DNA from 3 places in the Paenibacillus sp. FSL K6-1330 genome. Region 3 is predicted to be linked to each of the others. Evidence: a T-box and tRNA genes for the amino acid it is inferred to sense, from the RefSeq annotation. Region 3 holds a T-box; the other regions hold tRNA genes.
What was found. A T-box is a leader RNA that pairs with one kind of tRNA and senses whether it is charged. The one in region 3 lies ahead of leuS (leucine--tRNA ligase), so its partner is inferred to be a tRNA-Leu.

Region 1 (3,283 bases), 3.2 Mb from region 3:
ACGATCAGCACATTCTCAATGATCGGCTGATTGAACATTGCCTGCGAGAGGACATACTGCAGATCGGACAGATGTACGTAGTAATTCGACACATCATGGCTGAACACATCGAGCATCATCTTGCGGTACGCATCGCTCAGCATCAGGGACTGCACGGACAGCGCCACATCATTCAGGCGGGAATCCAGAAGCTGGGCAGTTTTGCTTACGGTCTCCCGGCTGCCGGCGTAGGCATTATCCTCGATCTCCTGCGCGGCAATCCAATACGAGAAGGTGCCCATTGCAGTGATGGACAGCGTGATCAGCACGATGAACGAGAACAGAATCCTCTGTTTGATCGATATCCGGTAATACCTGCCGGCAATCTGCTGCCGGAGCTGCCGGCCATAGGCTGTGAATGTATTCATAGTTCCCCCTTCTTGAGCATGTATCTCCCTACGATTGTCAGTTCTTGTCACTTGTACCATACGGCTGCTCCGGCCCGGCGTCAAGACAGGGCATGATTATTTAGCGGATTCCGTCCCTTATTATCAATAGGCGCAGGGGGCCCTCCGCAAAACATGGTGCGAATTCACTAATCATGGCTAAGGTTGACGGGAAGCTGCGCGATTGAGTAATTATGCTTGTGACGGTCAGTCCATTCCGTTTGATGCCTTTCTGCGGCAAATGTTGAACGATCCAACAGTAGCAGAGCTCACTGATTTTGTTGCCTCATACGTAAAAAATAATACAATTAGCCAAACTGACGGTTTCAAGGGCGATTCTATGAAGCATGAAACAGAGATGGGGGGGAACGTTGAGCGAAGTCCTGCCCCAACTGAATACTGGCAGCAACGCAGTGTTCACTTATTATGGCGGCGGGGAATCTGGTCCGCTTCATGTGGTATTCCATGTATAGGTCTGGGAACAATAAACTGCTTCCATTTGCTGCTTCGACACCTGGATGAACAAGGGCTGGGACCAGTTGTTGGCATTACGATTGCGGATGTAGAGCGCTATTGAGACCAGGAGCATTGACGGACTGATCGAACGACTGGCTGACGACTATGCGGCCCGTCTTCTGGATACCGGACATCGTCAATTTCAGCTAATCGGCTACTGTTTGGGAGTGTTACTGCTAATACATAATGACCGGCGGTTGACGGCGTAAGTTGTCCTGCTGGTGACGGCCAAGCTGTCCGGTCTATGGTGTGAAGAAAGGGAGAATCATGACAATTCTCCCTGGATGACGCGTTTGATCATATGATCGTCAATGATGCGATGTTTGTTCTGCGAGCCGTAGATGAGGCTGTGCGTGCAGACCTTGTTGAAGGCATGAGTCCGGTACAGTACCGAACTCATGCCCAACAAGTTGCCTAATAAAATAATATGTCTAACTTTATGGGGTCACTTCATAGCGGGTGGTTTTTTGTTTCGCGCGTTTCACGCACTCAACTGGCTAAAGCCATAATAAAAACAGTCCACTAGATTTTTAATCTAATGAACTGCTCTTAGTAAAGTAATACCGGCGAGAGGACTCGAACCTCCACGGTTTCCCACTCGATTTTGAGTCGTACATGTTATTGTCCAAGAAGAGGAACATAAAACCCGGAAAAACCTCGTAAAATCAAGGTTTTTCGCGGGTTTTTTCGTTTCTTCCAGGCTACGAGGAGATAAAACATGTCAGAAGCCGGCTCAGAGCCGACTATTATTCCTGACCCTTATACCCTTCTGCTTCTGAATTACCCAGATGTCGTTACGGTGGAGCAAATGTGTGAAATGCTTGGCGGCATCAGCACCAAAAAACAGCTTACAAATTACTGAAAGTAATGAGCACTAGCCTCAATATTTTAAATAAAAAAAGTTCCTGCTCTGCCAAAAAAAGCAGATCAGAAACCTATTATAATTGAAGTGGTGCGGTCGAGAGGACTCGAACCTCCACGGGGGTTAGCCCACACGGACCTGAACCGTGCGCGTCTGCCAATTCCGCCACGACCGCATATTATGTAAAGTCGGTATCGTGTTGATCACCGTAATTAAGAGTATATTACGCCCATAGTTAAAAAGCAAGCATTTTTTAAAAAAATGGTCGAAACCATATATTCCGCGTGATTTCGACCATTCATGGCAACATCAGATCGTCCACTGATCATGAATAATTCCGGATAAGACCCATGTATTCCCTTCCTGCTGAAACACAAGACGCAGGCTTTCCCAGTCCATGCCAGCATAATCAGGATGAACCCCATCGAAGTAATACTCAACGATGACTGCCCCTTTATACTGGCTGGTCGCATTGTTCAACGTATTTCCTTCGCTTTTGGATTGGTTGTAACCCACCCAAGGCGCAGCGGCAAAATCGCTTGTATAAATAAACGTCTTATAATACTTTTCGAAATTCATGGAAATCGGTTTACCGCTGCCATCAAACTCGCCCCAACGGTATAAGGTATCATCTTTAAACCCATCGCGCAGCTGTTGTTTGCTCAACGTGATATCCTTCTGACGGTCCACATAAGCGTATGGGGAGAAGGTGACTCCTTTTGAATGAGCGAATTCTGCAAGCTTCTCAAAATCTTTGTTTTTCAATAGCGTCATCACTTGATCCGCACTCTTGGACAAGGCAGTTTCAGCCTCTTTAGGTGTGAGCACAGGAAAGATCATGGCTTGTTTTGAAGCGTTATTCCAGGTTACCTTGCCTCCGAGACCTTCAGCCGAGAACCGCAGTGGAATATAGACCCGTCCTTCCTTAAGCTTAGGCGAAGCATCCAGCGTCACCCATTTACCGTCTTGTATCGCATTGGGCTTTCCCACTGTATAACTTGTCGTATGTTTACCGTTGCTCACAACCGCGGTCTGCTTGGCTTGATTCCAGTGAACCTCCGCCCCCATCGCAGTCGAAATATCGCGAAAAGGAACCATGACTAGGCCATGCTGAATAATTGCCGGAGAATCGAGCATCAGCTTCCCTCCATTCACTCTAATCTCAATCTGTTTGTTCGAGGATGCCTCCGCTGCCACTACTCCCCCTCCATACTGTAAGTTTCCGGTTAAGGCTATAACCGCCGCAGTAATCCCTGCCAGCAGCACTCGAACCCCTTTGCGCTTCTTCATCAACAGCTGTCACCCCTTCTTATGTTCTCTGTCCATTTTCGCTGATAAATGGCCTATACCCTTAATTCCAAGCGCGAAACGTTATTTTATCTATTCTTACACTTCCATGACGATGCGATTCCGCTTTAAACCTCGATTCATGCTCACGGGCTCCGAATACTCATCCTCCATGATATGTTCCCCCTTATAC
Region 2 (3,283 bases), 160 kb from region 3:
ATTTCATCCCGTATATCGGAGCGCTGCTGGCTACCATTCCTGCCGTGATCATCGGTTTTATCGAATCTCCTTCGATTGCGATATGGTCTGTTGTCGTCATTGTCATCGCACAGCAGATCCAAGATAATATTCTGACACCGGTCATCTACGGGAAACAGCTGGATATTCACCCGTTGACCACGATTGTCCTCATTCTTGTAGGCGGCGACTTCTTCGGGCTGCTTGGCATCCTGCTCGCCATTCCCGCTTACATGATCGTCAAAATTATCGTGGTACGGATTTACGAACTGTTCCTTGCCGAAAAAGTAGAAGACGCATAATGAACTCGAGTTACTTCAGACATACAAGTGACATTTGTACAAAAAAGGATGTCCCCGCCAACTTCACGATGGCTCCTGGGGACATCCTTTATATAACGAATCACGCATTGCCGCGCAGAGATCGAACCACAAAATCATGCTCATCCTTGCGCAATATCATGCCATTTGACAAGGTAACGGTATCCTCATCGTGAGCAGTCAGAATGGCCTGTGATAACACCAGTCGATTGCCTCGCCATATCATCACGGAAGATCCAAAATAGATGGCGTTATCGAATTGAATGGTATGATTCACGACATAACCGATGGAGTTCAAGGCAGGGTATGCGTTTCTTGGCATAATTCTATGAATGGCACGAAACGGTATAACAAGCTCACCCGGACCTAGAATCACTTTTTCCTGAACGGGATCCCACCCTTTCAGCACACCTTCAACCGTGCTTTTCGCCCCGTCTAAACGCTGAATGACAACATGACGACCAATCCAATGCTTCATGAAGGTCACCTCTCGCGGATTATTCATCTCCATCGCCCGGTGTGCTTGGGATGTCCCAATTCACCGGATCCATACCCTTTTGCATTAAAAAAGCATTCGATGCTGAAAATGGACGACTACCGAAGAATCCTTTATGCGCTGCAAATGGACTCGGATGACTGGACTCAAGCACCTTGTGCCGGCTTCGGTCTATGAAAGAACCTTTCTTCTGTGCGTAACTGCCCCATAATATAAAAACCATTGGCTGATCACGTTCATTCAATTTCGCAATAACCGTATCGGTGAATGTCTCCCACCCGATCCCTTTATGCGAGTTCGGCTCGCCTTCGCGAACCGTAAGCACTGCATTGAGCAGCAGTACTCCTTGATCCGCCCACGATTGCAAGGAACCGTGACGGGGAATCGAGATTCCCAGATCCGAAGCAAGCTCCTTATGTATATTTCGTAAAGACGGAGGAATCGTAACCCCGGGCGAAACGGAAAAGCTCAGTCCCTGCGCCTGCCTACGACCGTGATAAGGATCTTGTCCCAAAATAACGACTTTTGTCGATTGGTACGATGTTTGCTGAAGAGCCCGAAATATATCTTCCTTGGGGGGATACACCGTGCTGCGCCTGTATTCCTCGTCCACCCGTTCCATCAAAGCTTGAAAATAAGGCTTATCCATTTCTCCCTGCAGAATAAGGTCCCAATCATTGTTAAACATCCGCATGTCTCCTCTCTCCTCTCACACAGGCCAGCATGGAATCATAAAGAATGCGATTTCTATAATCGGAACACCATAACATCTTCCGTTCAATTTGAACCCAATAACAACGCTCATCATGAATTGACCTTATGTCGATTTAAAAAAATAAGCCGGCACCCATACGGGGGCCGACTTATTTTGCATCTTACCAGACGCTGTTATAATGCCGAGGACGGGGGTCGAACCCGTACGGTAGTCACCTACCGCAGGATTTTAAGTCCTGTGCGTCTGCCAATTCCGCCACCCCGGCATATTTATCCGCGCATGTTCCTAGCGTCGTTCACGTTCACTTACATAGCCGAAGGTACGCGTGGGAATCGCAATATATTGCGATCTCATTCCGATATCTAGGTGTGCACATTTCGTCTTAGCGACAAAATTGATAATACCATGTCCAACCATGTGATGTCAATATATGAAACTCATAATTTTTGGCATCACCTTACTTAATAGCTTGAACCACCGCTTTAATTCATCGATTCAAAGGCTTCCGTATGCCATAAAGAATAATTTTACCGTTATCGCCAAATGATAAATAGGCTTGCATTGTCATATGCGAAGACTAGAACAGCCGAGAAAAGGATACCCCTCACCATGAAAAAACTCTCAACCGTCGTATTAATCGCTCTCTCCATTTCCCTTTGCTATCCGAAAGTTGTTAACGCCGAGCATGCACCATCCGCTTCCAAAGGCAGGGATTATTATGAGGAACGCGGCGAGATTGTATGGGAAGTCCCCACACAAAACAAAGTAATTGCCCTTACCTTTGACGATGGTCCGGACGAACAGAATACCATTCAAATTCTGGATCTGCTAAAGCAATATGACGCTAAGGCTACCTTCTTCGTTGTTGGCAACCGGGTGGAGAAACACCCTGAGATCGTAGCGCGAGAGCTGCAGGAAGGACATGAGATCGGCAATCACTCATACTCCCATCCTCCCTTTCACAATATTAACGTCAGCAAGTTAACGAGCGAACTGAACCGTACGCAGGATGCGATTTTTCATGCAACCGGCATTCGAACCGTTCTGTTTCGTCCACCCGGAGGCAGTTATAATGAAGCGATTGTCCGCACAAGCAAGGATTTCGGTATGCTGACCGTATTATGGTCATGGCACCAGGATACGCTGGACTGGCGAAAGCCCGGCGTTAATCGGATTGCCAAAAAAGTGCTGGATAATGCCCATAATGGAGACATTGTACTGATGCACGATTTTGTGCCGGGTAGTACACAGACAGTTGAAGCCCTCAAAGTGATTCTGCCGGAGCTGCAAAAGAGAGGCTACGAATTTGTGACCGTTTCGGGGCTGCTGTCCTATCATGAGAAATCGCGTAAGTTCATTGAAGTAAACCATTAAAGGGAATGAATCAACTTCTACAATAACCGCTACCTACTCATGGTAACGGTTATTTTTGGGAAACCGATTGGATCCGATAACACAGAGTTCAATTTCGGATCCTCCTCGAGTGGAAATGTCTTGCTAGAGCGCCGGCTGAGCAATATGGAGCTCCTCCTCTGCGGAATGACAATATTCGTACCCAGGTTACGGAGCAGGCCGCTACTTCCTTTACGCTCAAGGGCGATATCCTGGAATTAAAAACGCCTGGAGGTCTCCAGCAAGAGGTCTTGAATAAATTAATTGTATTTGGTAAGATACAGAACGAACGTTCAGTATATAAATTTTGAAAAGCTCGCAAAGGGTATAAGGGGGGTGCAT
Region 3 (3,283 bases):
GGTTACTTTCTTAATCGTTTTGTGCAGCGTACGTTTGAATTCGTCCGCACCCTCGCCTTCCGCGATTTTAGGGTTCAATTGACCGTCGTCTCCGATGAACAGGCGCCACACGCGGGAGAGGAAACGATGCGTTCCTTCAACCCCGTTGGTATTCCATGGCTTGGTCGCTTCCAGCGGCCCCATGAACATCTCGTACACGCGCAGCGTGTCGGCACCGTATTCGTTAACAATATCATCCGGATTGATGACATTGCCGCGGGATTTACTCATTTTTTCATTATTGTTGCCCAGGATCATACCCTGATTGACCAGTTTCTGGAAAGGCTCCTTCGTATCGACAACACCCAGGTCATACAATACTTTGTGCCAGAAGCGTGCATACAGCAAATGAAGCACCGCATGCTCCACACCACCGATGTACAGGTCAACCGGCAGCCATTCCTTCTGCTTCTCCTTGGAGCACAATTCCTCATTATTACGCGGATCGATATAACGCAGGTAGTACCAGCAGCTGCCAGCCCATTGCGGCATCGTATTGGTCTCGCGGCGGGCTTTCATGCCCGTTTCGGGATCTACCGTTTCCACCCACTCCGTAACGTTAGCCAGCGGCGATTCGCCGGTACCGGACGGTTTAATCTGATCCACATCCGGCAGCAGCAATGGAAGCTGATCCTCCGGCACGGTCTTCATCGTTCCGTCTTCCAGATGCAGAATCGGAATCGGCTCACCCCAATAGCGTTGACGGCTAAACAGCCAGTCGCGCAGACGGTAAGTTACCTTCTTCTTGCCCTTGCCCTCTTGCTCCAGCCATTCATTCATCGCCTGGATAGCCTCTTCATTATCCAACCCATTCAGGAAGCCGGAATTCACATGCGCGCCACTGCCGCTGTATGCTTCCTCCTCGACATTTCCACCCTGAACAACTTCAATAATCGGAAGACCGAATTGCTTCGCAAACTCCCAGTCGCGGCTGTCATGACCCGGAACCGCCATAATGGCTCCCGTTCCATAGCCAGCAAGCACGTAATCCGCGATCCAGATCGGCACTTTAGCGCCGTTTACCGGATTGATAGCGTACGCACCCGTAAATACACCAGTTTTATCCTTGGCCAGATCCGTCCGCTCCAGGTCGCTTTTACGAGCTGCTTGATCTTGATAAGCCTTGACGGCTTCACGCTGATCGGCTGACGTAATCTTATCCACGAGGTCATGCTCCGGCGCCAGGACACAGTAGCTTGCCCCGAACAGCGTATCTGGACGGGTTGTGAACACCTCCAGATGACCATCGTACCCTTCGATGTCAAAACGAACCTCAGCGCCTGTGGATTTGCCAATCCAGTTGCGCTGCATATCCTTCAGGCTCTCGCTCCAGTCCAATTCATCCAGATCCTCAAGCAGACGATCCGCGTATTCGGTAATACGCAGAATCCATTGGCGCATCGGTTTACGTACGACCGGATGGCCTCCGCGTTCACTCTTGCCGTCGATGACCTCTTCGTTCGCAAGCACGGTACCGAGCGCTTCGCACCAGTTCACCGGTACTTCAGCCACATAGGCAAGGCCGCGCTTATAGAGCTGGATAAAGATCCACTGGGTCCATTTATAATATTCCGGATCGGTGGTGCTGATCTCGCGGTCCCAGTCATACGAGAAGCCGAGAGATTTGATCTGGCGGCGGAATGTATCAATATTTTGCACGGTAAACTCGCGAGGATGTTTGCCTGTGTCCATTGCATACTGCTCCGCTGGCAGACCGAAGGCATCCCATCCCATAGGATGAAGCACATTGTATCCGCGCATCCGCTTGTAACGGGACACGATGTCAGTCGCCGTGTATCCCTCCGGATGCCCTACGTGCAAGCCTGCGCCTGATGGATATGGAAACATATCCAGCGCATAAAATTTCGGTTTGGATGAGGTATCTTCCGTTTTAAAGGTTTTGTTCTCATCCCAGTATTGCTGCCACTTCGGTTCGATGGCCTGCGGCTGATAGCCGTGGCCCGTTGGTTGATTGTCCGTCATACTTCATTGCTCCTCCTTCACAGTCGAGAGACAAGGCCTATGCCATTGCCCAAAAAAACAAAAAAACCTCATCATCCATAGCGCTGATCGCTAGGGACGAGAGGTTTGATTCCCGTGGTACCACCCTAGTTAGCCAAAGGCATGCTTTGCCTTTCACTCCCTTTGCATCCTTATCGCGGATGAGACGACGATGCTTCAGCGGCCGAATCTGCCGGAATACAGCCCTCCGACGGCCGGGTTAACACCATTGCTCCGAGGCGAGTTCATTCCTATCGTCAACCGGTTTTCACCAGACACCGGCTCTCTGCATGATCGAAAGTGGAACGATTGATCCTCATCATCGCGTTCATATTACCGTTTTAATGTGGCTATTATACCCAAAAAGTCCGATCAAGTCAACGAAAGCTCTTCTCCGCTTCTGCGATAATATTCCGGTGTCGTCCCGACCATGGCCTTGAACATCCTGCTGAAATGAGCCAAATGCTTGAAGCCTGCCGCCTGGCTGATCTCCGTGATGCTGAGATGAGGATGGAGCCTGAGCAAAATTTTAGCTTGGTTAATCCGCCGGTGATACAAATATTTAAACACCGTCGTTCCAGTAACCTCCTTAAACAAGGAGGATAAATAGTGCTTCGTAATATGCATATCGCGGGCGATTTGCTCCAGCGTCAGATCCTGCATATAATTTTCCTCGACAAACGACACGACATGTTGGACATGCCGTTCTTTCTCGGAGATGGAGTCCTGATCCTGCACAGCACCCTGGCACCAGTCCGCGATGACGTACATCATCTCTTGAATACGCAAGGTCATCCGTTCCTGACGAAAACCGGCCGTGGATGCCGAGAGGCGATGCATATCGGCCAGCATGCCTTCAAATTCATCCCGGTTCGCCCCTGTCAGTGTCATGCGATGATTTCGCAGCGTTTCGAATGGATCCAGCAATATCGATTTGCCCGTATCCGAAAGCCCCTTGCAGATCCAGGCCGGATCAAAATGCAAAATGCTTCTGACATATCTGGAATCGGGCTCCACATTCGGACAGTGAAGCGTAAGCCCGTTCATCAAGAGCAGATCCCCCGGCTTCAGCGTGAAAACGGAATCGCCGATCAAATAAGTGCAGCGTCCTTCATGGAAATAATAAATTTCATAAAAAGCATGCGAGTGAAACTGTCCTCCGGACAACGGCTGTTCATTGTAATAGGTCAGATCGAACGGCGCCTGCAGCTGCATGCGGTCAAAGCCTGGCATCATATCGGCA

Region 1: it has a tRNA-Leu gene. The T-box ahead of leuS (leucine--tRNA ligase) is inferred to sense a tRNA for this amino acid. The anticodon was not compared.
Region 2: it has a tRNA-Leu gene. The T-box ahead of leuS (leucine--tRNA ligase) is inferred to sense a tRNA for this amino acid. The anticodon was not compared.

Annotation. Positions count from the first base shown of each region.
Region 1 covers NZ_CP150269.1:5,421,157-5,424,439, forward strand. Annotated here, with positions in the region: gene NYE54_RS24705 (sensor histidine kinase) at 1-407, opposite strand, end outside; gene NYE54_RS24710 (hypothetical protein) at 610-1,002, shown strand; gene NYE54_RS24715 (hypothetical protein) at 1,207-1,341, opposite strand; gene NYE54_RS24720 (hypothetical protein) at 1,660-1,803, shown strand; tRNA gene NYE54_RS24725 (tRNA-Leu) at 1,892-1,978, opposite strand; gene NYE54_RS24730 (copper amine oxidase N-terminal domain-containing protein) at 2,113-3,093, opposite strand.
Region 2 covers NZ_CP150269.1:2,408,179-2,411,461, reverse strand. Annotated here, with positions in the region: gene NYE54_RS10835 (AI-2E family transporter) at 1-320, shown strand, start outside; gene NYE54_RS10830 (hypothetical protein) at 421-816, opposite strand; gene NYE54_RS10825 (uracil-DNA glycosylase) at 836-1,522, opposite strand; tRNA gene NYE54_RS10820 (tRNA-Leu) at 1,729-1,814, opposite strand; gene NYE54_RS10815 (polysaccharide deacetylase family protein) at 2,159-2,923, shown strand.
Region 3 covers NZ_CP150269.1:2,251,325-2,254,607, reverse strand. Annotated here, with positions in the region: gene leuS (leucine--tRNA ligase) at 1-2,022, opposite strand, end outside; T-box leader at 2,112-2,372, opposite strand; gene NYE54_RS10105 (AraC family transcriptional regulator) at 2,413-3,283, opposite strand, start outside.